Regions from separate parts of the Kitasatospora terrestris genome, predicted to be linked through region 3. Evidence: riboswitches for the same ligand, from Rfam matches in the RefSeq annotation. Region 3 holds a riboswitch; each other region holds the start of a gene.
What was found. Region 3 has a riboswitch for cyclic di-AMP ahead of ABEB06_RS29730 (glycoside hydrolase family 16 protein). Riboswitches for the same ligand answer to the same signal wherever they lie in the genome.

Region 1 (7,419 bases), 4.1 Mb from region 3:
TACGAGACGAACCGAAGGAGCGTTGTGGAGTTGGCCCCGGCCGGCCGGACCGGCAGTACCGCGCATCTGGCGCTGCCCTCGGGCTCCGCTCCGACCCGCACCCGCGGGCCGCTCTGGGCGCTGACCGGGGGCTGGCTGGCCACCCGGACGCTGATCGTCCTGATGATCCTGGGCATCCTCAAGATCTCCAACACCGACGTCTCCACCGACGTGTCGGTGATCTACCACGGCTGGTACGAGGTGCTGCGCACGGGCACCTTCCCGCTGGACGACGTCACCTGGCAGTACCCGCCCGGGGCCGCGCTGGTGATCCTGGCGCCGGGGCTGCTGCCGTGGTCGTACCTGACCTCGTTCTTCGTGCTCTGCGGCGTGCTGGACGCGCTGGCGATGTTCCTGCTGGTCCGGGCGGGAACGCGGAAGGGCCGCAGCTTCCTCGGCGGCTGGATGTGGGTGGCGGGCGTGCCGCTGCTCGGCCCGACCGTGTACTGCCGCTACGACATCCTGGTGACCGCGATCGCCATCGCCGGCCTGCTCGCGGTGGCGCGGCGGCCCGGCTTCGGCGGCCTGCTGCTGGGCCTGGGCGGCCTGCTGAAGATCTGGCCGCTGCTGGCCCTGATCGGCACCCCGCGCGGCCGCCGGACCCGCCGCTCCTGGACGGCCGCCGCCGCGACCGCCGCGGCCCTGGGCTTCCTGCTGACCGCGGGGATGAACGGCGCCTTCGAGTTCCTGAAGTTCCAGACCGAGCGCGGCATCGAGATCGAGTCGCTGGGCGCCCTGCCGCTGCACTTCGCCCGGCTGACCGGCAACTGGCACGGCACCGTCACCATGAACTACGGCTCGGTCGAGATGCTCGGCCCGTGGGTGCCGGTGGTCTCCAAGGTGATGGTGGCGCTGACCGTGACCGGCTTCGGCTGGCTGCTGCTGTGGCGCCTGCGCGCGGGCCGCTGGCAGGCCTCGACCACGTACGACGCGGCGCTCACCGCGCTGCTGGTCTTCACCGTGACCAGCCGGGTGATCTCCCCGCAGTACCTGGTCTGGCTGATCGGCCTGACCGCCGTCTGCCTGACCGTGCGCGGCACCAGCCAGCGGCCGGTGGCGGTGCTGATCCTGATCGCCACCGTGCTCACCACGCTGGAGTTCCCGGTGCTGTTCGGGCAGGTGCACAAGAGCCAGTTCTGGGGCGTCCTGGTGCTCAGCGCCCGCAACCTGCTGCTGCTCGCCGCCACCCTGGTCTCCTGCCGCCGGCTGTGGCGCTCCACCCGCCGCCCCGACGCCGACCCGACCGTGGTGCTGCCGGCCGTCGAGCCGGTGGCCGGCTACCCGGTCCGCCCGGGGATCGCGTACGAGCAGGCCCTGCTGGACGACCTGGGCCAGCCGGCCGGGCGAGCCACCACCTGAAAGTTTCAGCAAGTTCTTGCGGGCCCGGTGGGCGCGCTGGCACGATCTTCGGCATGCCCGAACACGAGATCGCGTACGACGTCCTGGTCGCCGGCGGCGTCGGGGTCGACACCATCGTCCGCGTCGACTCCCTGGAGATCCCCGCCGGCGACTCCGTCGGCGTCCCACCGGTGGTCGACTACGTCGGCCACACCGGCAACGGCGTGGCCCTCGGCTGCCAGGCCCTCGGCCTGCGCACCAAGCTGATCGACTTCCTCGGCGACGACCCGCAGGGCGAACTCGTCCTCGCCGAGTACCGCCGCCGCGGCCTCGACTTCAGCCACCTGGTCTCCCCCGCCGGCACCCCGCGCGGGGTCAACCTGGTCGACGCCGAAGGCCGCCGGTTCTCCTTCTACGACGGCCGTCACCCGGCCGACCTGCGGCTGCCCCGCGCGTTCCACCTCCCCCACCTGCGGCGCGCCCGGCACGTCCACCTCTCCATCACCGGCGTCACCCGCGACATGTACGACGACGTCCGCGCGCTCGGCCTCAGCTCCTCCACCGACCTGCACGCCTGGGACGGCCTGAGCGAGCACCACCGCTGGTACGCGCTCCGCTCCGACCTGGTGTTCCTCTCCGCCGCCGGCTGCGACGGCCGGCCGGAGGAGGTCATGCGCGGCATCCTCGCGGACGGCGTCGCCCGCGTCGTGGTCGCCACCGCGGGGGCGGACGGCAGCTACCTGCTCACCCGCGAGGACCCCACCGTCCGCCACCACCCGGCGCTGGACCCCGGCCTCCCGATCGTCGACACCAACGGCGCCGGCGACTCCTTCGTCGCCGCCTTCCTCGCCGCCCACCTCGCCGGCCGCCCCCACGCCACCGCCATGCGCGCCGGCACCCTGGCCGGCGCCCACGCCTGCACCACCGCGGGCACCCACACCAGCTTCATCACCGCGGCCGAACTCGAACCCCTCCTGAACACCGCCTGACCCCCGCCCCGGACCACCCGCCGGGCGCCCTGGGCCTGCGACAGCCGGTACCGGAGATCCGGCGGCAGCCGGCACCGCAGCCGCCCGTGGTCAGCCGAGGCGGGCGGTCAGGTCCTTGGCCCACTGCCGGGTGAACTCCGCGACGCCGATCCCCAGCTCCGTGCGGAACGCCTTCTCCAGCTGGCCCGACCCGGCCGCGGCGACGGCGCGGTAGAGCGCCACCAGGCGCGTCGCCCCTCCGTGCTGCCGGGCGACCAGGTCGCAGGCGAGCCACGACATCTCGTAAGCCTGCGCGATCCCGGCCGTCCCGGCGGCGAAGGCGGCGTCGTCCGGCAGGGCGGTCGGCACCCGTCCGGCCCGGACCTCGGCCGCCAGCTCCGGCGCGATCTGCCGGGCGGTCCGCCCGCTCTCCCGGTACGCCGTCCAGTCGGCGACGCCCTCGGAGAGCCACAGCGGCGTCCAGGCGCGGGTGTCGGCGCGGGTGGCCACGTGGGTGGCCTCGTGGGTGACCACGACCCGCCGGCCGAGTTCGCTCAGGTCCCGGTAGGCCTCGGGGTTGACCAGCACCCGGTCGGCCGGCGTCCGCACCGGCGCGCCCGCCATCGCCAGGGTGACCGCGGCTATGCCCCGGTAGGTGTCGGCGGGCACGTCCAGCAGCCGGGCGAACTGCTCCTCGGTCTCGGCGAGCTCCAGCAGCAGGTGCCCGCCCCACCCGGCGCCCCAGACCTCGCTGACCGCGGGCACGGCCCGGTCGGCGAGGCCCGCGACCTCGCCCAGCTCGGCGGCATCGGCCGTCCCGAGCACCAGGCACCGCTTGCCGGAGGCGGTCCGCACCGTCCCGCCGAGGTCCCACAGGGCCACCGACCCGACCGGCTCCTCGCCGGCCACCAGCCAGCGCCCGCCGTCCCGGACCAGGTCGACCTTCCGCTGCAGCACCGCCGGGTGGTCGTCGACGCCGGCGAGCCGGAAGGCGAGCTCCACGGGCACCGAGGCGGAAGCGGCCTGCGGGCCCGGCTCGGCGAAGGAGGGCCCGACCCGGTAGGCCAGCTCCGCGAACGGCACCCCGGCCGTCCACCCGAGCAGGGCCGCCTGCGCCTCGGCCGCGCCCGGCGCGGAGCCGCCGAGCAGCGCCGCCCGGTCGCCCGTGCGCAGCGCGGCCGCCCGGGCGGCGAGCAGCGCCTCCAGCTCTGCCCGGCCGAGCGACGAGCCGGCCGCCGGACCGGACGGCGACCCGGTCGGGCCGGCGGGGGACGGCACGGTCGGCAGCGGGGCGCCGACCGGCGCGGGGGCGGTCACCCGGGGCAGCGAGAGCTGCGCGAGGCCGCCGGCGGCCAGCAGCAGGGCGGCGCGGCGCGACAGCAGCGGCCGGCCCGCCCCCGGTCGGGGGGCGGGCCGGCCGTCGGCCGCGGGATCCGTGGAGCTCAGACCCGCACCACCCCGGTGACGGGCATCGCGTTGACGCTCTCGTACCGCACCCGCGCGCCCGGGTAGGGCGCGTGCACGACGACACCGCCGCCGGCGTACATGCCGACGTGGTGCATGTCCCTGTAGAAGATCACCAGGTCTCCCGGTCGTGCTTCGGCGAGGCTGATCCGCCGGCCGGCGGAGGCCTGGGCCTGCGAGGTGCGGGGCAGGGTCACTCCGGCCTGCCTCCAGCTCCAGTACATCAGACCGGAGCAGTCGAAGGCACGGGGGCCGGTGGATCCGTACACGTAGGGGGAGCCGATCTTGCTGATCGCGGCGGCGAGCGCGACGGCGGCCCGGTCGGAGGAGGGCGGCAGGGTGCCGAGGTCGAGCCGGTCGGTGCCGCGGGTGGCGCGCTGCTCGGCCTCGCGGGCGTCGTCGGCGGCCATCCGGGCGCGCTCGGCGGTGCCGAGGCCGTCGAGCAGCTTCTGCGCCTTGAGCAGCCGCTGCCGGATCTCGTCCTTGGACTCGGCGAGGGTCTGCCGGACCCGGTCGAGTTCGGCGAGCTTGCCGGTGGCCTCGGCGCGCCGCTGGTCGAGCCGGCCCTGCCGGTCGAGCACCTGGCGCAGGGTCTCGTTCTGCCGCTCGACGGCCTGGTCGAGGGAGCGGGCACGGGCGAGGTAGCCGGCCGGGTCGGAGTCGAGCATCAGCCGGACGCCGGGGTCGATGCCGCCGGAGCGGTACTGGGCGGCGGCGACCGCGGAGAGGTCCTGGCGGAGCAGGTTGAGCTCCTCCTGGCCGGAGGCGATCTGGTCCTGCAGCGCGGAGGTCTCGGCCTGGAGCCTGCGCTGGAGTTCCTGGGCCGCGTTGTACTTCTCGGAGGCCTGCTCGGCCTCGTCGTAGATCTGGTCGATCTGGGCCTTGACGTCCTGCCTGCTGGTCGGCTCGGCCTGGGCCGGGGTGACGGTCACGCCGATGGCGCTGGTCGCGGCTGCGGTGAGGGCCAGCGCGCAGGCCAGCCGCTGGACGCCCGGCAGAGTGGGGCGGCGGTGCAGTGACATGGGCCAGAGGCTAGCGAGTCGCCCCGATCTAGTCCAAACCCCTCCACCACCGAATATTTGACCCCAAATCGGACAGAAGTCCGACCGGTGCGCGAAGGGCCCGGCACCCTGTGGGGTGCCGGGCCCTCCGGGAGTCACGGGGCGTCAGACCCGGACGATCCGGTTGATCGGCATCGCGGTCGCCGACTCGTAGCGGACCTGCGCGCCGGTGTGCGGCGCGTGGATGATCTGGCCGTTGCCGACGTACATGCCGACGTGGTGCTGGTCGCCGTAGTAGATGATCAGGTCACCGGGCTTGGCGTTGGCGATGTTGCTGCCCACGCTGGTGCCCGCGCCGGCCTGGGACTGCGAAGTGCGCGGGATCGAGACACCCGCCTGGGCGTACGCCCACTGCATCAGACCGGAGCAGTCGAAGGTGGACGGGCCCGCCGCGCCGTAGGAGTACCAGCTGCCCAGCTTGGACTGGGCGGCGGCGATGGCGGCGGCCGCGTAGCCGGAGCCGGCCGGCAGGTTGGCGGGGGCCAGGTCCGCCCGGGGCGTGTCGCGCGAGGCGCGCTCGGCGGCGGCCTGGGAGCTGGCGGCGGCCTTGGCCTCGGCGGCGGCGAGGTCCTCGCGCTCCTTCTGGGTGAGCGAGTTCAGCAGCTCCTGGGCCTTGGCCAGCTTGCCCTGGATCTCTTCCTTGCCGGCCTTGAGGCTCTTGGTGGTCGAGTCCAGCTCGCCGAGCTTCTGCTCGGCCTCCTTGCGCTGCTGGTCGAGCTTGCCCTGCTCGTCCTTGAAGGCCTTCAGCAGGTCCGCCTGGGTGGCGCCGACCTGGTCGAGGCGGCCGGCCTCGCCGAGGAAGACGTCCGGGTTGCTGGAGAGCATCAGCTGGACGGTCTGCGGGATGCCGCCGGTGCGGTACTGCTCGACGGCGATGCCGGCCAGGGTGTCCTGAACCGTGGTCACCTGGGCCTGCTGGCGGGCGACCTGGTCCTGGAGCTGGGTGACCTGCTTCTGCAGGGTCTGCTGCTTCTCGACGGCGGCGTTGTACGCCTCCGTCTTGACCTCTGCCTGCTCGTTGAGCTCGTCGACCTGCTGCTTGACCTGGTCCTTGGTCGGCGCCGGGTCGGCGTGGGCACCGGCCTGGGCGGAGAGCGCGACCGCGGTGGCGGCAGCGGCGGTCAGGATCGAGATGCGGGCGCGGCCGGCGGGCTTGGGACGACGATGGGACGCCACGAAGGCGGACTCCTTCTCCTCACACCGCCTACCAGGTGAGCTGACGGGTTCGGGCGAAGAGCTGCCCTACGACGCCTCCCCGCCCGCTCGCGCGGCCGTCCTGGCGCCGATTCACCCCGGAGGAACTGGTGGTTCCCCGGCTCCGTTCCACAGCACCCCCGCAAGGGCTTCCCCGCGGCAGACCAGCTGCCCCGCTGCTTCACGGACTCGGCGGCGACCACCGCCGTCGCCCGGGCTGGGCGATCGACTTCACGGCGGTCGAGGCATGACCCTAGTAACCCAACCGTGATCCGTTCAAATCCTTGTCAGAAAAAAATCTGAAAGAGGCTCAATTTCGATTTCAAATATGACCGCTTGTGATCACGCAGTTACCGACCGCTGATTTATTCGCATCATAAGCCTGGAAAACACGAAGCCCGGACGTGTCGCAGATCACAGGGCGATCTCGACGCGTCCGGGCGTGTCACGGCCCGTCAGGAGCCGGGCGAAACGGTCAGACCCGACGAATGGTCTTGATCGGGAGGGTGTCGACGGCCATCACCTTCACCACGTCGCCGGTGCGCGGCGCGTGGACCACCAGGCCGTTGCCGATGTACATGCCCACGTGGTGGGCGTCGCCGTAGTAGATGACCAGGTCGCCCGGCTGGGCGGCGGACAGCGGCACCCCGGTGCCGACCGAGGCCTGGGACTGCGAGGTGCGCGGCAGCGAGACCCCGGCCTGCTTGTACGCCCAGACCATCAGGCCGGAGCAGTCGAAGGTGCTCGGGCCGGTGGCGCCCCAGACGTACGCCGAACCGCGCTTGCCCATCGCCGCGTTGACCGCGACACCGGCGTAGCCGCCGGGCTGCGGCAGGCTGGAGAGGTCGTAGCGGGAGTCGCTGCGGGAGGCGGCGGCACCGCCGCCGAGGATAGCGGCCCGGTCCGCGGCGCTGAGCTTGCTCAGCAGCTTCTGGGCCTCCTTCAGCTTCTCCTGGACCTGGTTCTTCGCGTCGTTCAGCGCCTGGGTGGAGCTGTCCAGCTCGGCGAGGACGGCCGCGGCCTCCTGCTTCTGCTGGTCCAGCCGGCGCTGCTGGTCCTTGAGCGACCGGAGGGTGTCGGCCTGGGTGTTGGCGGCCTGCTCGAAGCTGGAGGCCTGCGCCAGGTACTTGTCCGGGTCGGTGGAGAGCATCAGCTGCATCGACGGGTCGACGCCGCCGGTGCGGTACTCGTCGGCCGCGACCGCCGCCAGGCCGCCGGCCAGGTCGGTCATCTGGGCCTGGCTGCGGGCGATCTGGTCCTGCAGCTGGTCGGCCTGCTTGTGCAGCTGGTCGGCCCGCTCCTTGGCGCCGTTGTACTTCTCGGCCGCCTGCTCCTGCTCCTCGAGGAGCTTGTCG
Region 2 (7,419 bases), 1.9 Mb from region 3:
CGATCTGCATGCCCTCGGTGGACGGCAGGTACCGGGCCGCCGACGCCACGCCGGGCAGCCGGGGCAGGGAGCGCGGCAGCATCGCGCGCTGCAGCTCGGTCGCCCGGTGGTGGTGGATGTCGTACAGCCGGGCGCGCTCCAGGGTCTGCGCCAGGATGCCGGCGAAGGCCGAGTACATGGTGCGGTCCTCGCGGCCGAAGACCCGCTCGGTGGCGAAGGTGATCAGGCAGGAGCCGACCTGCCGGCCGGAGGCCACCAGCGGCAGCACCGCCCAGGCCGCCGGGGCCAGCGGATTGCCGGTGGCCCGCCCGCCCGGCTCGCTGAACAGCGGGGTGGCCCGGCTCAGCGCGTGCTCCATCACCCCGGAGGACAGCTCGTGCAGCCGGTTCAGCTCGGTGCGGTACGGCCCGCCGAACACCGCGGGGGAGACCGGCAGCAGCCGGCCCTCGTCCACCAGGTCCAGCACCACGCTGGCCGCGCCGAGGGCCGGCCGGGCTATGTCGGTCAGCGCCGTGGTCACCTCGCGCACCGTGACCGCCCGGGACAGCGCCCGGGTCAGCGCCAGCAGCAGCGCGGTGCGGGCGCCCACCGTCGGCGTCGCGCCCTGCGGCGCGGCGGCCGGCTCGGGCCGCTCCACCCGGGCCCGGTCGGTCAGCAGCCCGGCCACCCGGACGGGCCGCTGGTGGATGTCCAGCATCACCTCGCCCGACTCGTCCACCCGCGCGACCGTCCCGTCGGGCCGCACCACCCGGTAGCTCAGCCGGTAGGGGCCGCCGGCGGCCAGCGCCTCGGCCATCCCCGCCTGGAGGTCGGGCAGGTCCTCCGGGTGCACCACCCGGGCCAGGTCGGGCGCCTGGGCGCTGGGCCGCTCCGGCAGCGGCAGGCCGATCACCTGGTAGGCGCGGGCGTCCCAGGTGGTCTCCCCGGTCACCAGGTCCCGCTCGAACGCCCCGGCCCCCGCCGCCCGCACGGCCAGCGCCAGCAGTTGGGGGTCCACCGGCCGCGGCTCGGCCCGGATGCCGTCGGGCACCGGGCCGGCGGCCGCGTGCACGTGGTCGATCAGGTGCGACAGCCGGGTCGCGCAGGCCTCCGCGAGGGTCTCCAGGGTGTCGAGGTCGCGGCGCGGCACGGTGCCCCGGTGGGCCAGCGCCAGCGCCAGCGCCCCGATCGGGTCGCCGTCCACCACCAGCGGCATCACCGCCAGCGCGACCAGTCCGGTGCCCCGGCCGGCGTTGGTGTCCGGGTAGTCGGCGCTGGTCTGCTCCGGGCTGAGCAGCACCGTCTCGCGCCGCCGCAGGGCCAGTGCCGCCGGCAGGTCGCCGGCCGGGTCGACCACGCCGTAGCGTTCGTGCGCCCACTCCGGCAGGCTGTCGGAGGCCGCCAGGCGCAGCATCCCGGCGGAGTCCAGCAGGTAGAGCGCGGACCCCTCGCGGGTGATCCAGCTCGGCCCCTCCAGCAGGACCGTCCCGAGCAGCTCGGTCGCGCTCGACGCGCGCAGCAGCAGCCGGACGCAGCGCAGCTCGGTCCGGGTGGCGCGGCGGTTCGAGGTCAGGTCCATGGCGGTACCAGGCCCTTCCGGTCGTGCCGCGCGCCGCGTGCGCCTTCACTGTTGCTGAACATCCTATTGACAGATCGCTCACCCGGCCGGTTGCGAACCACCGGGTCTCAGGCGCCCGCTCCCAGCCGGCGCACCACGATCACCGAGCGGTCGTCCTGCACGTCCGGGGCCACCGTCCGCACCAGCGTCTGCGCCGGGTCCCCGGTCCCGCCGTACCGCAGCAGCGGCGCCGCGGCCGCCAGCAGCCGGTCGATGCCCTCGTCGATGTCCTCGCCCGGGACCTCCACCAGCCCGTCGCTGTACAGCAGCAGCGAGTCCCCGAGCGCCAGGCGCCCCCGCTGCGGCGGGTACGGCACGGAGGCCAGCACCCCCAGCGCCGGGCCGCCGACCCCCGCCCGCAGCCAGCTGCCGCCGCCGGCCCGGCAGTACTGCACGGCCGGCGGGTGCCCCGCGTTGAACACCCGGTACCGCCCGTCCGACGGCCGGATCGCCAGGTGCACCGCGGTGGCGAAGGCGTCCTCCCAGTCCAGCTTGGCCAGGTAGTCGTTGGCGGCGGGCAGGAACCGCTCCGGCTCCACCGAGCCGAGCAGCGTCGCGAACGCCCCCGACAGGTGTATCGACCGGGCGGCCGCCCGGCTGCCCTTGCCGGAGACGTCCACCAGGACCACCTCCAGCAGGTCCCGCTCCGGCTGGTGCGCGGCGAGCAGGAAGTCACCGGAGAACAGCGTGCCCCGCACCGGCGACACCGCCTGGTGGAACCGCCAGTCCAGCAGCCCGTCGGGCAGCCGCCCGAGCGCCAGGGCGTGCTCGGCGAGCTCGACCAGCATGGTGTCGCCGCGCAGGCCGCGCAGGCCCAGCCGGGTCCGGTAGCGCGAGGTGGCCAGCACCAGCGCCGCCGCCGACGCGATCACCAGCACCGACCCCGGCCGCACCCCGTACGGCTGCCGCAGCAGCCCGTCGGCGACCAGGCAGAGCGCGACGGCGCCGATCAGCAGGTACTGCCGGTGGACGTGCAGCAGGTAGCCGCCGAGGATCACCGGGAAGACCAGCGCGGACGGCGGGCACAGATCGGGCTTCAGGATCGCCAGCCAGGTGAGGGTGGACGAGAGCACCACCAGCACGGCCAGCGCGGCCCGCTCGGCGGCCGGGTCGCCGTCCAGCAGCCGGCTCAGCCACCGCCCGAGCGGGCTGCGGCGCAGCCGCGCGCCGGCCCTCCTGGCGACGGTGGTGACTGCGGGCACGGCACCTCCGCCGGTACGCGGGCACAGGCCGCTGACGATCCGCTGGTTCAGCTCAATTTATCGCCGAATGTCCGGATAGTCGTACTTGTGCCGCTTCCCGCGCGGGTCGACGGGCCGGGTTCCCGTGCCGTTCCCCGTGCCGGGCCCCCGTCCGTTACTGCCCGTCCACCTCGCCGTAGCCGGGCTGCGGGCGCGCCGCCACCGGGCGCAGCGTGCGCAGGCCGCGCAGCACCGCGAACGCCCGGCGGAGCTCACCGACCGGGGTGCTGCGCGGTTCGGCCGCCGGGGCGGGCTCCGGGTCGAGCGGGCGGCGGGGTGCCGGGACCAGGCCGGTGACGGGCTCGGTGTGCTGCGCCGTCTGCGTCATCGTTCCTGTCCTCCGTGCTGCCGCCGGGTGAGCTGACGGGTCGTGGGTCGACCCGACTGTAGTACTTCCCGCTGGGCTGACAGTCTTACGCGTGAACGGTGACGGAACGGTATCGAAGGCAATCCGAAGACGTACCGGCGCGCGCCCCTGCCGGAGGCGCGCGCCGGTACGCGGGCCTCAGGCCTGGAGGTCGGGCAGCTCCGGGGTGACGGTCTCGACCCGGTCGAGGCCGAGCGGCAGGTCGGGGGCGGTGATCGCGTCGGTCAGCGGGCCCGCGGGCACCTGCGGGACGGCGTGCGCGCTGGGGGCGGTCAGGGAGGCCACCACACCGACGGCGAGCGAGGCAAAGGCGAGCATCGAGCGCTTCTTCATGCCCTGCCCAACGCCCGTCCGGCGCATCGGTCACGGCCTCCGGGCCCCGCGGCTCACGGCCAGGAGCGCAGGCCCTCGGTGAGCACCCGGGTCATCCGGTCCAGCGTCACCGCCCGGTCCTCGGCCAGTCGGAACGCGCCGCCGGTGGCGAGCGAGGCGAACCCGTGTGCCATCGCCCGCACCGTCCGGGTCGCGTGGATCGCCTCCGCGCCGTCCAGCCCGTAGCCGGCCAGCACCCGCAGCACCACCTCCACCAGCCGGGTGGCGGCCGCCAGCTGCTCCGGGTCGTCCTCCTGCGGCGCCTGCGGCACCGCCGCGTACCGCCGCGGGTGCTCGGTGGCGTAGGCCGCGTACGCCGCCATCAGCGCGGCCACCGCCGCGTCGCCGGAGCGGCCGAGCGCCGCGTCCGCCAGCCGGTCGGCCAGCTCGCCGGTGACCCGGACGGCGACCAGCCGGCGCAGCTCGGCCAGGCCGCCGGGGACGTGCTTGTACAGCGAGGGCGTGGCCACGCCGGCCCGGCCGGCCACGGCGGCCAGCGTGAGCTCCTGGACACCGTGCTCGTCGACCAGCTCCAGCGCCCGGTCGACCACGGCGGCGGGGGTGAGTCCGACCCGGGGCATCAGGCGACCTCCGCCAGGAACGGGAGCAGCGCGGCGGCGACGGCCTGCGGGTGGCCGGCCATCGGGTAGTGGCCGCCGCCCTCGATCATCACCTTGCGGCCGTTCAGCGCCGCCGCCTGGCGGTCGGCCACCAGCTCCGGGTCCGGGAAGTCGGGGTCCTCGGTGCCCATCAGCACCAGCGCCGGGCACCGGACCGCCGCCGACCAGCCGACCGGCGCCGAGTCGCCGGAGAGGTAACCGGCCAGCGCGACCTTGCGGTGCGGCTCGCGCAGCATCGCCGACAGGCCCGCCCGGTACGCGTCGAAGTCGGCCGGGCGCTCGGTCGGGAAGTAGAACTTCTGCAGCGTGCCCCACACCCCGGGGAACGCCTTGACCACCGGGCCGACCACGCCGAACAACGCCTTCTGGAAGGCGTTCAGCGGCAGGTTCTCGATGAACGCGTCGATCAGCACCACGCCGGCCGCCCGCTCCGGCGCCAGCCCGGCCGCCTTCACCACGGTCGCGCCGGTGTACGAGCTGCCGGCCAGCACGGCCCGCTCGATGCCCAGGTGGTCGAGCAGGGCGAGCAGGTCGGCGGCGATCGCGGCCGGGGAGTAGTCGACGAACTCGGCCGAGGACTCGCCCATGCCGCGCAGGTCCATGGTGATCACCCGGTGGCCGGCCGCGGTGAGCAGCGGGACCAGGTGCCGGTAGGCGGCCCGCTGGTCGAGCATGCCCGGGAGCAGGACGACCGGCAGTCCCTCGCCCGGGGTGTCGTCGAACGCGATCCGGCCGCCGGGGACGTCGAAGAAGCGGGTGGGGGTGGTCGTGGAGCTCATCGCGGGCCTCCTGCGGGCTGCGTGCGTCGGCGGTGCCGATTGCTGTTAGCCATAAAGCTAAGGCTAATAGCCTTAGCCGTCAACCCCTCCGTCGGGCCCGTCGAATCATCACAAATCGCCCACAGGTCGTCAGGAGGGCATCACTGCCTCTCCCGAGACGCTTGGAAACAGGGGGTCCATAGGATTAACGTTTGATAACGCAGCGCGGTCGGCAACGCCGTACCCACACGGCACCGCGCGCGGTCGCCTAATCCACCGGGCCGCCCCCTCGCGGGCGCGCCCAGGAGCCGGGGAACCACGTTCCCTGGGGTGAATCGGCCAGGCCCCCGGGCCACCGGCCGTAGGAGACCTTCCACCTCCGAACCCGTCAGCTAACCCGGTCGGCGAGAGGGAAGGAAGGAGTGCGCCCCCGTGGCGTCCACCCAGACCGCTGACAGCTCCGGCGCAGCCACCAGCCTGCTCGACCACCCGACCGGGCACGACACCCGGCACCGGCTGCCCCGGCAGTCCCGCGGCACCGGCCCGCTGCTCGGCGTCACCGCGATGACCGCCGCGCTCGGCGCCACCGGCTTCGCCGCCGCCCCGGCCGGCCACGCCGCGGACGCACCCGCCGCCCCCTCCGTCACCGCCCCCGACGAGGCCTCCGGGACCGTCCTGTCCGCCGACCCCGGACTCGCCCTCGCCGCCCGCATCCAGCAGCAGGCCGACGGCCGGCGCACCGCCGCCGACGAGTCCGCCCGGATCGCCGCCGCCCAGGAGGCCGAGGCCAGGCGCGCCGCGCAGGAGGCCGCGGTCCCCCTCGGCGACCACGCCCTGCCGGTCACCGGCTACCGCCTCGCCGCGCAGTTCGCCCAGGCCGGCGCGCACTGGGCCCACCTGCACACCGGCCTCGACTTCGCCGCCCGCACCGGCACCCCGGTCACCGCCGTCACCGGCGGCACCGTCACCTCCGCCGGCTGGTCCGGCCCGTACGGCTACCGGGTGATCCAGACCCTGCCCGACGGCACCGAGCTCTGGTACTGCCACCTCGCCCGGATCACCACCCCGGCCGGCCCCGTCACCACCGGCACCGTGCTCGGCACCGTCGGCGCCACCGGCAACGTCACCGGCGTCACCGGTCCCCACCTCCACCTGGAGGTCCGCCCCGACGGCGCCGCCCCGATCGACCCGCTCACCTGGCTCGGATCGCACGGCCTCACCCCGTAGCCGCTCCCGACGGCAGCCGGGCCGCGGCCCCTTCCCCGCGCCCGGCCCGTCGGACCCGGCCCGGAGCCCGCCCTGACCGGCTCCGTGCGCAGGCTCTGTCCGGCCCGGTCCGCTCCGTGCGCAGGGCCCCTCCGGCCGGACGGCGCCGGACCGCTCGCGGGTTCCGCCCTCCGCGCGGCCACCCGCCGCCGTCCGGTGCCGTCCGGCCCGCTCCCGGCTCAGCCCTCGCCGGGCTCGTCCCGCTCCGCGAGGTAGGCCTCGATGTCCCCGGGGCCCGGCTCCGGCGCCAGGTCCGGGTACTCCGCCACCAGCAGCGCCGCCAGCCCCGGGCTCGTCCACTCCCCGTACAGCCGCAGCGCCTCCGCCTCCACCGCGGCCTCGAACCCGTCGAAGTCCCCGGCCAGCTCCTCCGGCATCGGCAGCCCGCGCGCGGTCAGCTCCGCCAGGTTCCGGTAGCTGCGCTGCATCAGCCCCTGCTCCAGCAGCCGCCGCGCGCCGTCCGTCGCCATGCCGACCAGCAGCAGCCGCGCCGCGTCCCACTCCTCCTGGCCCTCGGCCGCCACCAGTCCGGGCGCGGTCGCGTACCGCCCCAGCCGCTCCTCCTCCGGCAGCTCCCGGAACCCGTCCAGCCAAGCCCGCACCGCGCCCCCGTCCGCCGGGTCGATCCCGTCGGCCCGCAGCAGCAGGGTGTACAGGCGCGGCCAGGTGACCAGGTCGGCCCGGCGCAGCAGCCCGCAGAGCACCTCGCCCTGCCACTCCGCCTCCTCGTGCAGCCGCTCCCACCGCTTGGCGTTCAGCCGGCGGGCCGCCCGCTGACGGTCGATCAGCAGCCGGACGGCCTCGCCGTACGCCTCGTACGCCCCGGGCTCGTCCACCGGCTGCACGTACAGGTACAGGCGCTCGTAAAGCAGTTGCTCCAGCTGGGCGGAGTTCAGCTCGGGGTAGCCGTCGTGCAGCCGGGCGCCGCCCAGCTCCAGCAGGGTCAGCACGGTCCGCAGCGCCCCGTCCGGCACCGGCGGGCGGCCCTCCTCCCCGGCCCAGGCCAGCAGCTCGGCGGTGCGGGTGCGCGGGCTGAGCCGCAGGTCCTCGTCAGTCACCCAGGTACGGTAACCGGCTCCGCCGACCCCGCTCACCTGCGGCGGTAGGGTCGGGGCCCATGGAACTCATCCGGCTGACGGGACCGCGCCTGATCTGTCGCGAGTACCGGCAGACGCCCGAGGAGGCCGAGGCGCTGCAC
Region 3 (7,419 bases):
TACCCGACGCTGCGCTACGCCTGGGCGTGGAAGCACGTCGCCGTGGTCGACGCGATGATCCGGCACAACGGGCCGGTCCCCGACGCCCAGGGCTTCGAGATCTACAACCAGTGGCCGGGCTTCTTCGTGCTGAGCGGCCTCCTGTTGCGGGTGACCGGGGAGCACTCGATCCTGGGCTTCGCGGCGTGGGCCCCGCCGGTCACCAACGCCCTGCTGCTCGCCCCGCTGCTGCTGCTCTACCGCGCGGTGACCCGCAACCGGACCCTGGTCTGGGGCGCGGTGTGGATCTTCTACTCCTGCTCCTGGGTCGGGCAGGACTACTTCGCCCCGCAGGCCTTCGCGTTCCTGCTGTACGTCACCGTGATCGCGCTGGTGGTCCGGCGGCTGCCCGCCCGGTCCTCGCCCGGCGGGGGCGGCGCGGACCCGATGGCCGCCCGGCACGGCGCGGACCCGTCGAAGGGGCACGGCCTGGGGATCCTGCTGGTCCCGGTGTTCGTGCTGGAGGCGGTGATCGCCTCCTCCCACCAGCTCACCCCGGTGATGCTGGTCGCCGCGCTGCTCGGCCTGGCGATCCCGAGGCGCAACCGCCGGACGGTGCTGCCGGCGCTGGCCGGGGCCCTGGTCCTCACGGTGCTGTGGGACCTCACCGTGGCGCGCCCCTACCTGGCCGCCAACATCCACTCGCTCGTCGACGCCCTGCTCTCGCCGGACGGCAACCTGGTCTCCGGCTTCGTCGGGCTCGGCGCGGCGGCGCCCGGCCAGGTGCTGGTGGCCTGGATCGACCGGGGCCTGTCGGCCGCGGTGTTCGGCCTCGCGCTGCTCTGCGTGATCCGCCGGCCCTGGGTGCGGCACACCGCCGTCCCGATCCTGGCGGTCGCGCCGCTGCCCCTGGTGGTGGCCAACCCCTACGGCGGGGAGATGGTCTTCCGGGCGTACCTGGTCGCGCTGCCGTCCACCGCGTTCCTGATCGCGGCGCTGCTGCTGCCGGCCGGTCCGCACCCGAAGTGGCGGGCGGCGGTGGCGGTGACGGTGTCCGCGGCCCTGCTCGGCGGGCTGTTCTTCGGCTACTACAGCAAGGAGGCGATGAACTACTTCACCACCCAGGAGGCGGAGGCGGTCCGCCGGGCCGTCGCGACGGCGCCGCCGGGCGCCCTGGTGGTCACCCTGAGCGGAACCCTCCCCGGCGCCGCGCAGGACTACGACCTGCACCCGAGGAACGAGCTGTTCCGCGGCACCCCGGACCAGGTCCGGGAGCTGTCCCACGACCCGCTCTCCGGCATCTTCGACTCGCTGCAGAACACCCCGCCCGGCGTCCCGGCCTACCTGATCCTGACCCGCGGCCAGGCCGCCGAGACCTACCTCACCGGCCTGCTGCCCGCCGACACGATCGGCCGAATGCAGCAGGCCGCCGACCTCTCCCGGCGCTTCACTGTGGTCTACCGCAACGACGACGCCGTGGTCTACCGGTTCGTGCCGAACCCGGTACCGGCCGGATCCACCGGAGGAGGGTGATTCCCATGGACCGGCTCCTCCGCCGCGGCTGGCTCGCGCTGTCCGGCTGGGCCGCGCTGGCCTGCACCGCACTGCCCGGCCCCGACCTGCTGCGGCTGGCGGTCACCGCCGCCTTCCTCGTCGTCTGCCCCGGTCTGGCGCTGGTCCGGCTGGTCCACCCGTTCACCCTCCGGCGCGGCCTGCCGCTCGACACGCTGGAGCGGGCGGTGCTCTCGGTGGCCCTGAGCCTCGCGCTGACCGCGCTGGTCGCCGAGGCCTTCTACCTGGCCCGGGCCTTCACGGTGGCCCGCGCGACGGCCGCGCTCGCGGTGCTCACCACGCTGCTGGTGCTGGTCGCCGCCGTCCTCGACCGGGAGCGGATGCGCCGGCCGGGGCCGCGACCGGCCGAGCCGCCGGGGGAGAAGGCCGCGCCGGACGGCCGGCTGCGCCGGGTCGCCGGCCTGGGGTCGGCCGGACTGCTGGCCCTGACGACGGCCTGCGGAGGGTCCTCGGCCATGCCGATCGGCCTGTCGGCGCCACGGTCCACGGCAAGCGTGGACCTGTCCGTCCCGACCGCACCCGGCCCCTGGAAGAAGGTCTTCGAGGACGACTTCCTCGGCTCCCGGCTCGACCGCGCCGACTGGGCCACCTGCTACGACTGGAACGACGACGGCTGCACCAACGCCGGCAACCACGAGCTGGAGTGGTACCTGCCCTCCCAGGTGAAGGTCGCGGATGGCGAGGCGCAGCTGGTGGCCGAGCGCCGCAGGACCGTCGGCTCCGACGGCAAGGTCTACCCCTGGACCTCCGGCATGATCACCACCGGCCGCGACTCCTGGGACGCGCCCCCGCGCCACACCTTCACCTACGGCTACTTCGCGGCGGCGCTGCGGGTCCCGGACGAGGACACCATGTTCCCGGCGTTCTGGCTGCTGCCCGAGGCCCGGAAGGTCCCGCCCGAGCTGGACGTCGCCGAGTTCATCTCGGACGCGCGCTCGGTGCAGATGACCGTCCACTGGGCGGAGCCGGACGGGAGCGACACCCACCAGGCCGACCGCTACGGCCCGGTGGACTTCCCCGCCGGGTTCCACGTCTTCGCGGTGGACTGGGAGCCGACCTCGCTGACCTGGTACGTGGACGGGGTCGAGCGCTTCCGGGTGACCGAGCCGCAGAAGATCCCGAACGTCCCGATGGAGATCCTGATCAACCTCGCGGTCGGCTACCCCGTCCCGCCGCCCGCCGACGTCGACACCGCGACGTTCAAGGTGGACTGGGTGCGGGTCTGGCAGCGGCCGTCCTGATCGGGTGTTCAATTGTCTTGTACGCGTCCACCGGCTAGGGTGCTCGGACGCCCGCCGGGAGCGGGCACCGTCACCGGGGCGCCTAATCCCGTCCACCCGGTCGGCGGCACCTCGGAACTCGAGCCGGACGGGAGCGGGGGAACCAGGTAGTACGCCTGGCATTCCCGTTCCCCGGGGCTGCCACGGCTCGGGGTGAAGCCGTCCCGCAGGCGGCCGGGCCACTCGTGCGGCCCGAACCCGACAGCTCACCTCGCAGGCGTCGCAGAGGACTGCACCCATGCGCATCTCCGCCACACCTGCCCGGGTCGGCGCGGTGGCCGCGACCGGCCTGGCCGTCGTCGCCGGAATCGCCTTCACCGGTCTCGGCTCCGCCGACGCCGCCACCGGGACGACCGTGATCCAGGACCGGCTGGCACCGACCTCCATGACCGCGGGCACCGCCGCGTCCGCCAGCCTCTCCGTGCACGCCGACCGCTGCGTCACCGCCCGCTCGGTGGGCGTCGCGGTCCGCGACGCGGCCGGCAACAACCTGGACTTCCCGGGGTCGAGCGGCCGGACCCGGGTGTGCCAGCACGGCTACACCCTCACCACCGACAGCCGGACGCTGCCGGCCGGCGAGTTCACCGTGTTCGGCTACTGGCAGGACCTCTCCGGGGGCTACCACAACCTGCCCGCCAAGCGGCTGACGGTCAACGCCGACGCCGCCCAGGCACCGGCCCCCTCGCAGCCCAGCGCGACGGCGACCGCCACGCCCACTCCGGCCGCCACCCCGTCGTCCGCCCCGACCCCGACGGCCGCGCCCACCACCCCGACGGCGTCGCCCACCCCGACGGCCGCGCCGACCCCGACCCCCACCCCGTCGCCGTCCGAGTCGCCGTTCGCGACCCCGAAGCCGACGCCGACGGCGACCTCCACGCCGACCGCGACCGCCGACCCGAGCGCCTCCGGCACGCTGACCTTCTCCGACGACTTCACCGGCAGCTCGGTGCCGCTCGGCAGCTGGACCGGCTGCTCCTCCAACGGCCCGATCGCCAACAGCCACTGCTCCGGACTGCCGGCCGCGGTGGACGCCAAGTGGTGGGCCTACCCGTCCGGGTGGAAGGACACCTCGAAGAACGGCACCTACAACCCGGCGAAGGCCCTTTCGATCGCCGACGGCCAGCTGAACATCCACCTCAACCGGGACTCCACCGGCACCTGGGTGGCCGCGCCGACCCCGAAGCTGCCGGCGAACACCACCTACGGCACCTACGAGGTGACCTGGAAGGCGAGCTGCGCCGCCGGCTACAAGGTGGCCTGGCTGCTCTGGCCGGACTCCGACCGCTGGCCCGGCGACGGCGAGATCGACTTCCCCGAGGGCGACCTGTGCGGGAACGTCTCCGCCTTCATGCACCGCCAGAACGGCACCTCCGGCGGCGACCAGGACGCCTACTCCACCGGGATCAAGACGGCCGGCAACTGGCACGTCAGCCGGATCGAGTGGCAGCCGAACGACCTGAAGTTCTACCTGGACGGCAAGCTGATCGGCCACTCCACCTCGCGGGTGCCGAACACGCCGATGCACTGGGTGCTGCAGTCCGAGACCGCGCTGGACGGCACCGTCCCGGCGGTCGGCAGCTCGGCCGACATCGCCGTCGACTCGGTGCGCTACTGGAAGGCCTCCTAGCCTCCCGGCGTCGCGGCAGTGCCCCCGGACCCGCGCAGGGGTCCGGGGGCACTGCCGCGAGGTCTCCCGGCGGGGCTCAGCCGCAGTGCGTCCAGCCGCTGGTCCAGGAGGTGCCGCCGAAGGAGCCGCCCCACTGCACGCAGGTGTCGGGGGCGCGCTTGATGATCGGGCCCGCGTAGTAGGTGAAGCTGCCCGGGTTGCCGGTCGAGGTGCCGCCCTTGACCGCCAGGGTCGCGTTCATCGGCACCGGGCCGCTCGGGCTGCCGGCGATCGTGGTGACGCAGTTGTCGCCGGTGGCGCCCTTGTACAGCAGGTACACGGTGGCGGCGCCGAGGGAGTGCGAGTCGATGACGGCGAAGCCGCTGCCGCAGACCTGGACCGGGGTGTACGGCTTGCCGGGCGGCGGGGTCGAGGTCTGCGACTTCTCCGGGGTGGGCGTCGCGCTGGGCGCGGGGGTCGGCGAGGACGCACCGCCCGGCGGGGCCTTCGTCGCGGGCGCGGTCGGGCGTCCCGAGCCGGCGGACGCCTGGGCGGACCCCGGCGTGGCGCCGGTCGCGGAGGGCGACGCCGAGGCCGGGTCGCCGGTGGAGGCGGGGGACGGCTCCGCGGAGCCGGAGGGCGGGCCCCCGACCGGGGCCGGGGCGACGGCGGAGGCGCCGGTGCTCCCGGCCGCTGCCGCCGGGCGGGCCGGACCGCCGCCCGAGCCGCCCGGCACCACCAGGACGGCCAGACCGCCGATGGCCGCCGTCGCGACGGCGCCCGCCGCCGCGACGCGCAGGTGCTTGCGGCGCCGCAGCTCCTCCTGGTGTCGCTCCGCCATGGCGGTCCAGTCGGGCTCGGCGGCCCTGGTCACCAGCGGGTCGCCGCTCCCGCCCGGCCATGATCCACGTTGTCCCGTCATGGGCCGAGATCATAGAACACCCGTCAGTTCCCCCCTGGTCGAGGGGCGTTCGCGGACGGACGGACGGGCGGCCGGTCCGCGGCCGTCAGGCGGTGCGGCTGTGCGGGAGGGGGACGGAGAGGTCCAGCGCGATCGAGTGGCCGGTGTGCTCGACCTTGGCCCGCAGGTAGCGGACGTTGCTGGGGGAGAGGTGCACGCCGGTCGGGACGCGCTCGGTCACGGTGACGCCGAGGTCGGCGAGCTGGCCGGCCTTGTCCGGGTTGTTGCTGAGCAGCCGGATCGCCGGGGCGCCGAGGGTGGCCAGCATCTGCGCGGCGGCGGTGTAGTCGCGGCCGTCCTCGGGCAGGCCCAGCGCGGTGTTGGCCTGGTAGGTGTCCAGGCCCTGGTCCTGCAGGGCGTAGGCGTCGAGCTTGTTGTAGAGGCCGATGCCGCGGCCCTCCTGGCGCAGGTAGAGCAGGTACCCGCCGGCCTCGGCGATCCGCTCGACCGACTCGCGCAGCTGCGGGCCGCAGTCGCAGCGGTCGGAGCCGAAGACGTCGCCGGTGAGGCACTCGGAGTGCAGCCGGACCAGCGGGGTGCCGCCCGGCTCGGGCTCGCCGAGGGCCAGGGCGAGGTGCTCGGCGCCGTCGGCCAGGCCGTGGAAGGTGGTGACCTCGGCCTCCACCCGGTACCCGTCCGGGAAGGTGAGCGGGATGCGGACGCGCGCGCGGACGGTGGCGGCGCCGGGAATCGCCCGGGCGGTCTCGATGTTCGTCATTCCGTCCTCCGTGGTGCGCGGGTGTGGCCCGAAGCCTGTGGTTCAAATTCGAACCGATCGTGCCGGGCTGACGCTACACCGTTGTTCCAATTTGAACAACCTCTTTCGGCCCAGCGGCCCCGCGTTACCCACCGGTACCCCCGAGGCTGGACAGGGACGGTGCAGGCGACCCAGGTGAGGCGGCATGTCCAAGGCGTTCGGGTTCGTGGAGTACGGCGGACCGGAGACCCAGGAGTTCCTCGACCGGCCGGTGCCCGACCCCGGCCCCGGCATGCTGCTGGTCGCGGTCCGGGCGGCCGGGGTCAACCCGGCGGACTGGAAGAAGCGGCGCGGCCTGTTCGGCACCGGCGGCGAACTCCCCGTGGTGATGGGCACCGAGGCGTCCGGCGTGGTGCTCTCGGTCGGCGCGGGGGTGACCGGCTTCACGCCCGGCGACCAGGTGTTCGGCATCGCCCCGGCCGGTGCGTTCGCCGAGCACACCCTGCTCGCCGCGCGGACCACCGCCCGCAAGCCCGTCGGGGTGGGCTTCGCGCAGGCCGCCGCCCTGCCGGTGGCCGGCGCCGCCGCGTACGGCGGGCTCGAGCAGCTCGGCCTGCGGGCCGGGCAGACCCTCCTGGTCCTCGGCGTCTCCGGCGGCGTCGGCACCGCCGCCGCGCAGATCGCCCGGGCCCGCGGGCTGCGGGTGATCGGCACGGCGAGCGGGATCAGCGCGGCGTACGTGCGCACGCTCGGCGCCACCCCCGTCGACTCCAAGGGCCCGGTCGCCGACCTGGTCGCGGCCGCCGCGCCCGAGGGCGTGGACGGGCTGCTCGACCTGGTCGGCGGCGACGCCCTGCGGGCCGCCGCCCCGGCGCTCCGGGCCGGCGGCCGGCTGGTCTCCACCGTCGACCGGGACGGTGCCGCCGCGCTCGGCGGCGGCTACCTGGCCTGGGACCCGAAGGGCACCGTGCTGGCCGCGCTCGCCGACCTCGTCGCGGCCGGCGAGCTCGACCCCCACGTCTCGGCGACCTACCCGCTGGCCCACGCCGCCGAGGCGATGGCCGAGATCGAATCGGGCCACGCCCGCGGAAAACTGATCCTGGAGATGAGCTGACCCGTGAAGATCACCGAGCCGACCGAGGGCGCACCCTGCTGGGTCGAACTGTCCACCAAGGACCCCGTCGCCGCGAAGGCCTTCTACCACGAGCTCTTCGGCTGGCGGGTCGAGGTGTCACCCGACGAGAAGGCCATGGGCTACACCATGCTCTACGTCGGCGAGGCCGCCGTCGCCGGGCTGGCCGGCCTGATGCAGCCGGACCAGCCG
Region 4 (7,419 bases), 1.5 Mb from region 3:
CCCGCAGGACCCGAACGGCGCCTGGTACACCTCCGGCGTGCGGATCGGCACCCCGGCGCTCACCACCCGCGGCCTCGGCCTCGCCGAGATGGACGAGATCGCCGACCTGATCGACACCGTGCTGCGCAACACCGCGCCCGCCGAGGGCAAGGGGGGCAGCCCGTCCAAGGCCCAGTACCGCCTCGACGACGCGGTCCGCGACGCGGTCGCCAAGCGCGCGTCGGAGCTGCTCGCGCCGTTCCCGCTCTACCCGGGCGTCGACCTGGCCTGAGCCCGCCGCACCGTACCGGGAGGCCGACCGCGGTGTCGGCCTCCCGGTACGGTGACGGGATGTCGCTTCCCGTCGACGTCACGCAGACCGTCACGACCTTCCTCACCGCCGTCGACCGGTCCGCGCCGGGCCTGGTCGAGGGCCTGTACCTGTGCGGCTCGCTGGGGTTCGGCGAGTACGTCGCCGGGCACAGCGACGTCGACTTCGTCGCCGTCCTCGCCGAACGCCCCGGACGGGCCGCGCTGGACGCCCTCGCCGCCGCCCACGCCAGCGTCCGCGCGGAGCACCCGCGCCCGTTCCTCGACGGCCTGCACGCCGTCCGCGCCGACCTCGCGCGGTCGCCGGACGAATGCCCCGACCTCCCGTGCACCCGGAACGGCGAGTACCGCGAGGCCGGCCGGTTCGGCGTCGACCCGGTGACCTGGCACGAACTCGCCCGCCACAGCGTCCCGGTGCGCGGCCCGCGGCTCACCGAGGCCGACGTGTGGACGGACGACGCGGCGCTGCGCGCCTACAGCCGGCGCAACCTCGCCGAGTACTGGTCCGGCACCGCCGCCGCGATCGCCGCGGACCCCCGGGCCGCCGCCGGCCCGTTCGCCGCCGAGTGGTGCGTGCTCGGCGTCAGCCGCCTGCACCACCTGCTCGCCACCGGCGCCCTCACCACCAAGTCGGGCGCCGGCCGCTACGCCCTGACCGCCTTCGAGGCCCACTGGCACCCGATCATCACCGAGGCCCTGGCCCTCCGCGAGGGCTCCCCCTCCTCCTACGGCGAGGACACCGCCCGCCGCGGCGCGGACACCGTCGCCTTCACCGCCATGGCCGTCGAGGCGGGCCTCGCCCTGCCCGTCCCGTAGCGGACGGCGGGCGAACGGCCGTCAGGCCAGGTACCTCCAGACGGCGAACACCCGGGGGTCGTGCTCGGAGAAGACGTCGAGCGGTCCGACCCGCTCGGCCGCCAACGCGGCCCGGGGGTCGTCACGGAGGGCGAGCGCGTAGGCCCCCTCCAGCCGCAGGTCCGGGTCCTCCTCGTCGAGGAGGGAGAGGAGGGCGTCGAGAACGGGGACGCTCCGGTCCTCCGAGAGGGCCAGGGACGCGGCGGCTCGGCGCCGCACCGAGCGGGCTTCGTCGCGGACCAGGAGCACCAGGGCGTCCCTGATCGCCGGCTCGAGTCGGCCGTCGGCCGTGAAGCGCGGAGCGAACACCTGGGCCACGGTGAGCCGCACGCCGGGGTCGGGGTCGCGGACCAGGCCCAGCAGTGCCGTCGTGGCCGCCTCGCTGCGTGCGGTGCGTTCCTCGCTCAGGCAGAACGCCGCCTCGGCGCGTACGTCCGGCTCCGGGTGGGCTACGTGGCGGAGGCCGACGGCCTCCCGATCCGGGTGCTCGTGGCCGCTGTAAACATCCAGGACAGCGGCGAGCACGTGGCCGTCCGGCTCGTCCAGCGCCCAGTCCGCCAGGAAGTCGGCGTCACGGGACATCTCCGGCCTGCGGTACAACGGCACGAAGAGGTTCCGGATCTCCAGGACCGATGCCAGGAAGCGCCGGTGGACGGGATCCGGACGGTTCCGCAGGGCGGTCAGCTCCGACCAGACGCGTGGACCCTGGCGCCGGCCGAGAAAATAGGAAGCGGCGAACCAGTTGCTGTCGCCCGCCTCCGCGCCCGGGACGGCGCGGGCCATCACCACCTCGACGGGCGGGAACAGCACGAAGCTCCACTCCAGGGCGGTGAGGACGGCTCCGTGCCCGTTCCGCACGGTGAGCCCGCCGAGGGACAGCTCGTCGAGCGTGTCGCCGTCGGATTCGTCGATCCGGCGCACGACGACCGGCCCGGTGGCCCCGGTCCGGCGGCGCAACTCCTCGACCGCGCCGGTCTCGTGCCAGTGCCGGGCCCGGTCGAGCAGGCGGTGCCGGGCGGCTTCGGGGAGGCGCAGGCGCGGCTCGTCCCCGAGGACGGCGCGGACCAGGGCGGGGGAGCCGGTGTCGACCGCCCGCAGCAGCGGGGTGCTGCCGTCCGGGAGGTCCCGGTCCTGGTCGGCACCGGCGTCGACCAGGAGCTCCGCGGTGCGGTGGTCGAGGCCGGCCACGGCGGTGCAGAGCAGGGGCAGGCCGTCGGGGCCCGGGGTGTCGGGTGCGGCGCCCTGTTCCAGGCGGGCCCGGACCGCTTCCGCGTCCTTGGCGATCACCGCACGGACCAGCCGGTCCGTCAGGTCCGGCGACGGCTCCGTCAACACTCCCCCTGATGCCCTGTCCACTACCGAGCGTGCACCCCACCCGGCCGGTCCCGCACGTGCCTCTGGAATTCGGCTCCGCCGCCGAGCACCTGGTGGAGCCGCTCCGCGGTCGCCCGCGGACGGAGGACGTAGGCGTTGTGCCCGCCGGGGAACGGCTCGCAGGCAATCCCCAGCCGCTCGGCGAGCAGGGCGGCGCAGCGGTGCGGCCAGTAGCGGGCGGAGTCCTCGCCGGCGGCGGGGACGATCCGGGCCGGGGACGCGGCGAGCGCGGCCAGGTCGAGCCGGTGGGTACGGACGGCCGGGGTGTCGTGGGTGAGCAGGAAGGCTGCGTTCGCCCGCTGCTGCGGGCCCGGGGCTCGGAGTTCGACCTCCGGCTCGCGGTCGCTCGGGTCGATGCCGACGAGCTCCGCGAACCTGCGCAGGGCCGGGGCGGTTCCGTCAGCCGCGAAGGCCTCCTCGGCGGAGCGCAGGTCCCTGAGGGCGGCGGCCCGCTCGGGATCCGGCAGGACCTGGGTGACGGGCGGTTCGTGGGCGACGAGGGTGGCGACCTGCCCGGGGTGTCGGGCGGTGAGTTCCAGCCCGATCAGCGCGCCGAGGCTGCTCCCGTAGACGTGGGCGGGCTCGGCGGTGTGGGCGGCGAGCAGCCGGGAGAGGTCGTCGGCGTGCGTGCGGGGGCTCGCTCCGGGCCGGTCGGCGGTGCTTCCGGACAGGCCGCGGCGGTCGTAGGTGAGGACGGTGTACCGGTCGGCGAGGCGGTCGGCGAGGGCCTCGGTCGCGGTGGCGTCCCCGTGGCCGCCGGCGACGAGCACCAGCACGGGGCCCGAGCCGCGGACGAGGTGGCGCAGCCGGGCGCCGGGTACTGCCAGCAGGGACGCTTTCATCGGGTGACCACCGTTCGGTTCGTACGGGCCGGCCTGACGGGACGTCACCACTGTGCGTCGGCCGCCGTCGGGTGGGGAGCGGAGCGCTCTTCCTGGGATTGGCGGTCCCTGGCAAACGGGTGGCGCCGGGCCCGGCGTGCGGTGGTATCACTACCGGCATGGGGATGGACCGCGATCAGCTCGCCGACTTCCTGCGCCGGTCCCGGACGCGGCTGGGCCCGCGGGACGTCGGGCTGCCCGAGGGGCCGCGGCGGCGCACGCCCGGGCTGCGCCGCGAGGAAGTGGCCGTGCTCGCCGGGATGTCCGCCGACTACTACGTGCGTCTGGAGCAGGCCAGGAGCCCGCAGCCGTCGGACCAGATGCTGGCCGCGCTGACCCGGGCCCTGCGGCTGGGCGTCGACGAGCGCGACCACCTGTACCTGCTCGCCGGCCACCGCCCGCCGGAGGCCGACCGGGCCGGGGAGTACCTGCGGCCGAGCCTGCTGTACCTGCTCGACCGGCTGGAGGGCGTCCCGGTGCAGGTGCTGAGCGACCTGGGTGACCTGCTGGCGCAGAACGAGCTGGCGCAGGCGCTGTTCGGCTGCGTCTGCTCGGTGGCCCGCCCGGACCGCAACATCGTGCTGCGCTGGTTCTCCGACCGGGTGGTGCGTGATCGCCTGGCCGCCGAGGAGCACGAGGAGTACGCCCGGCAGCTGGTCGCCGACCTGCGCGCCGCGGTCGTCCGGCGCGGCACCGACGAGGCGTCCCGCGCCCTCCTCGCCCGGCTCCGGGCCTCGGCCGCCGGGCAGGAGTTCGCGGCGCTCTGGGAGCGGCACGAGGTGGCGGTCCGGACCTCGCACCCGTACCGGCTGGTCCATCCCGAGCTGGGCCGGATCGTCTTCGACTGCGAGGTGCTGGCGACGCCGGCGGCCGACCAGCGCCTGCGCGTCTTCACCCCGCCGCCCGGCGGCACCGAAGCCCTCGACCTGCTGCGCGCGCTCGGCCCCGAGCACCGGCACTGCGCCGAGGCTGCCTCCCGCGGCTCCTAGCCCCCGCACCCCGACCGCTTCATCGGCCTCCGACTCCTGCACCGGCGCACGGAACCCGCACGCCGCGCCCCTCCCTGCGTCGGCGGCCTGCTGCCGGTGCTCGGCGGCGGGCCCGGCCCGGCCGGGTCCGCCGGCTCCGCGCCGCCGGCTCCCCCGCCGGATAGGCTCGACCTCCCGACGAGCACCGCACCGGAGGCACGCCTTGGACAGCAGCGCCTGGGACACCCGCTACCGCAGCTCGGAGCTGGTCTGGGGCACCGAGCCCAACCGCTGGGTCGCCGCGGAGACCGCCGACCTGCCGCCCGGGCGGGCGCTCGACCTGGCGGCCGGCGAGGGCCGCAACAGCCTGTGGCTGGCGGCCCGGGGCTGGCGGGTGACCGCGGTGGACTTCTCCCCCGTCGCGCTGGGCCGCGCCCGCGCGCTCGCCGCCGCGCTGCCCGCGGAGGCGGGCGCCCGGGTGGAGCTGGTCGAGGCGGACGTGCTGCGGTACGAGCCGGAGGCGGCCGGGTACGACCTGGTGCTGATCGCATACCTGCAGTTGCCCGCCGGGCAGTTCGCGTCCGTGCTGGTGCGCGCGGCGGGGGCGGTCGCACCGGGCGGCACGCTGCTGGTGGTGGGTCACGACTCGACCAACCTCGCCGGGGGCGTGGGCGGGCCGCAGGACCCGGCGGTGCTGTACCGCCTGCCGGAGATCCTCGCCACCCTCGCCGGCAGCGGCCTGACGGCCGTTCGGGCGGAGCGGGTCCGCCGCCCTGCGACCCGTCCTGACGGGACGCCGGGTGAGGCGATCGACACCCTGGTGCGCCTGCGTCGCGGGTGAATCCGGCACGCTTGGCGGCCGACCGGACGGGGCATGCATGACGGGTCCACGCCAACTCCACCCGGAAGGTCGATCCGTGAACCGCAAGTCCTTGGCCCTGCTCACCGCCGCGGCCACCCTGCCGCTCGCTCTGTCCGGCACCGCCGCCGCCCAGCCCTCCGGGGCGGGCCCCGCGGCGTCCGCCGCCTGCAGCTACACCCCGGCGGTCCCGGCCGACAACTTCAAGGGCATCCCGGTGTTCGACGCGAAGCGGGCGGCGAAGCCGTACAGCGCGACGCTGCGCACCTCCCAGGGCGCGATCACGTTCAAGGCGCTGACCGACAAGGCGCCGTGCACCACGTTCTCGTTCCGGTTCCTGGCCGAGCACGACTACTTCGACCGCAGCCACTGCCACCGGCTCACCACCCAGCGCATCTTCGTGCTGCAGTGCGGCGACCCGACCGGCACCGGCAGCGGCGGGCCCGGCTACTCCTTCCCGGACGAGAACCTGGAGGGCGCCACCTATCCGGCCGGGACGGTGGCGATGGCCAACGCCGGCCCGAACACCAACGGCAGCCAGTTCTTCTTCGTCTGGAAGGACACCAAGCTCTCCCCCGCCTACACGCCGTTCGGTCGGGTGACGGCGGGGCTCGACGTCCTGCAGAGGATCGCGGCGGGCGGCGAGGACGACCAGAACAACCCGGGCGACGGCTTCCCCACCCTGCCGGTGAACATCCGTCACGTCGCCATCACCAAGCGCTGACCGGACCGACACATACCTCCGGCCGCCGACCTGGCGTCAGCGGCCGGACCGTACCGTGGTTCGAGCTTCGCGCAAGCGAGTTTCGAACGGCCGCGCGGGGCGGCGGTGTGCGGACGGGGCTTGTGGGGAGGCTGTGGTTTGTGGGCGACGAAGGCGGACGGCCCGTGACGGGGCCGTGATCCGGGCGGTATGAGCTTGTGATTGGCTGCCCGGGTTGAATAGTCTCCGTGCAGCCCGCACACGCGGGCCCCGTGCGCGGAAACGCCGAGCCCTGTCCGCCGCGCTCCCGGGATGCCGAACACACCACCTGGGGCAGGGGTGGGGGAACCAGGTCAGTCGCCGTCCCCGACGGCTCGGGGTGAAGCCGCCTCCCGGCGGCCGGGCCACCTCCCGGTCCGAACCCGACAGCTCACCTCGCAGGCGTGCGGAGAGGGACGTCCTCATGCTCTTCACGGGCCCGGGTCGGCACCGCCGCCCCACCCAGGCGGAGAAGGCCATCGCTGTCGCGAGTATCGCGGGCGTGGGCCTGGCACTGCCCCTGCTGGCCGCCACCGGGGCGCAGGCCGCGCCGACGCCGGTCTGGGACAAGGTCGCGGGCTGCGAGACCGGCGGCAACTGGAGCGCGGACTCCGGCGACGGCTACCACGGCGGCCTGCGCTTCACGGACTCCACCTGGGCGGCGTACGGCGGCACCGAGTTCGCGCCGAGCGCGGACAAGGCGACCCGCAGCCAGCAGATCGCGGTGGCCGAGCGGGTGCTCGCCGCCGAGGGCGAGGGCGGCTGGGGCACCTGCGCCCAGCAGGCGGGCCTGTCCCGGGACGGCGTGACCGGCGTGGTGGACGTCAACGACTCGGCGGACGAGACCGGCTCGCTGCGCGGCAGCCGGGGCGTCGACATGGTGAACGCGGCCCAGGACGGCTCGCTGCCCGCCGCGCACACCACCCCGGTCTTCTCCGGCCTCCCGGGCTGGGACCCGGTGTACAGCGTGTACTGGTACGAGCAGGACGGCGGCTGGTTCTGGACCAGCCACCGCTCGGTGTACGAGCACCACGTCAGCTCGGCCGCCGCGAAGGCGGCGAAGGCCGCGCAGGACGCCCGGGACGCGCAGGGCATCACGGCGCCCGCCACCACCGCGCCGGTCGCCCCGGCGACTCCGGCGACTCCCGTGGTCCCGGTCGACCCGACGGTTCCCACCGCGCCGGTCACCACGACGCCGACCCTGCCGACCGACCCGACCGGGACCCCGACCGTCCCGCCGGTCACCGTCGACCCGACCGCTCCGATCACCGGCGCCCCGACGCTGCCGGTGGCGCCGCCGGTCGACCCGACGGCGCCGGCGACCGGTCCGACCACCCCGACGGTCCCGGGCGCCGACGCCACCGCTCCGGCCGCGCCCACCGCGCAGCCGAGCTCTCCCGCCACCGAGACGGCCCCGCCGGCCGCCGCCCC

Region 1: linked by a shared signal. The riboswitch ahead of ABEB06_RS11100 (C40 family peptidase) and the one ahead of ABEB06_RS29730 (glycoside hydrolase family 16 protein) in region 3 are both predicted to bind cyclic di-AMP.
Region 2: linked by a shared signal. The riboswitch ahead of ABEB06_RS21170 (M23 family metallopeptidase) and the one ahead of ABEB06_RS29730 (glycoside hydrolase family 16 protein) in region 3 are both predicted to bind cyclic di-AMP.
Region 4: linked by a shared signal. The riboswitch ahead of ABEB06_RS36425 (transglycosylase family protein) and the one ahead of ABEB06_RS29730 (glycoside hydrolase family 16 protein) in region 3 are both predicted to bind cyclic di-AMP.

The regions. Positions count from the first base shown of each region.
Region 1 is NZ_BAABIS010000001.1:2,402,085-2,409,503, forward strand. Features, by position in the region: gene ABEB06_RS11080 (glycosyltransferase 87 family protein) at 25-1,398, shown strand; gene ABEB06_RS11085 (carbohydrate kinase family protein) at 1,452-2,366, shown strand; gene ABEB06_RS11090 (hypothetical protein) at 2,457-3,662, opposite strand; gene ABEB06_RS11095 (C40 family peptidase) at 3,788-4,831, opposite strand; gene ABEB06_RS11100 (C40 family peptidase) at 4,976-6,046, opposite strand; cyclic di-AMP (ydaO/yuaA leader) riboswitch at 6,057-6,211, opposite strand; gene ABEB06_RS11105 (C40 family peptidase) at 6,540-7,419, opposite strand, start outside.
Region 2 is NZ_BAABIS010000001.1:4,569,136-4,576,554, forward strand. Features, by position in the region: gene ABEB06_RS21140 (SpoIIE family protein phosphatase) at 1-1,558, opposite strand, end outside; gene ABEB06_RS21145 (PP2C family protein-serine/threonine phosphatase) at 1,666-2,799, opposite strand; gene ABEB06_RS21150 (hypothetical protein) at 2,954-3,166, opposite strand; gene ABEB06_RS21155 (hypothetical protein) at 3,344-3,523, opposite strand; gene ABEB06_RS21160 (TetR-like C-terminal domain-containing protein) at 3,592-4,158, opposite strand; gene ABEB06_RS21165 (alpha/beta fold hydrolase) at 4,158-4,976, opposite strand; cyclic di-AMP (ydaO/yuaA leader) riboswitch at 5,244-5,377, shown strand; gene ABEB06_RS21170 (M23 family metallopeptidase) at 5,388-6,182, shown strand; gene ABEB06_RS21175 (hypothetical protein) at 6,401-7,279, opposite strand; gene ABEB06_RS21180 (GNAT family N-acetyltransferase) at 7,339-7,419, shown strand, end outside.
Region 3 is NZ_BAABIS010000001.1:6,477,787-6,485,205, forward strand. Features, by position in the region: gene ABEB06_RS29720 (glycosyltransferase) at 1-1,512, shown strand, start outside; gene ABEB06_RS29725 (family 16 glycosylhydrolase) at 1,518-2,792, shown strand; cyclic di-AMP (ydaO/yuaA leader) riboswitch at 2,904-3,066, shown strand; gene ABEB06_RS29730 (glycoside hydrolase family 16 protein) at 3,070-4,458, shown strand; gene ABEB06_RS29735 (hypothetical protein) at 4,535-5,359, opposite strand; gene ABEB06_RS29740 (GTP cyclohydrolase II) at 5,445-6,116, opposite strand; gene ABEB06_RS29745 (NADP-dependent oxidoreductase) at 6,301-7,209, shown strand; gene ABEB06_RS29750 (VOC family protein) at 7,213-7,419, shown strand, end outside.
Region 4 is NZ_BAABIS010000001.1:7,988,639-7,996,057, reverse strand. Features, by position in the region: gene ABEB06_RS36460 (glycine hydroxymethyltransferase) at 1-271, shown strand, start outside; gene ABEB06_RS36455 (hypothetical protein) at 331-1,125, shown strand; gene ABEB06_RS36450 (hypothetical protein) at 1,147-2,499, opposite strand; gene ABEB06_RS36445 (alpha/beta fold hydrolase) at 2,520-3,380, opposite strand; gene ABEB06_RS36440 (helix-turn-helix transcriptional regulator) at 3,545-4,408, shown strand; gene ABEB06_RS36435 (class I SAM-dependent methyltransferase) at 4,611-5,228, shown strand; gene ABEB06_RS36430 (peptidylprolyl isomerase) at 5,305-5,970, shown strand; cyclic di-AMP (ydaO/yuaA leader) riboswitch at 6,253-6,409, shown strand; gene ABEB06_RS36425 (transglycosylase family protein) at 6,413-7,419, shown strand, end outside.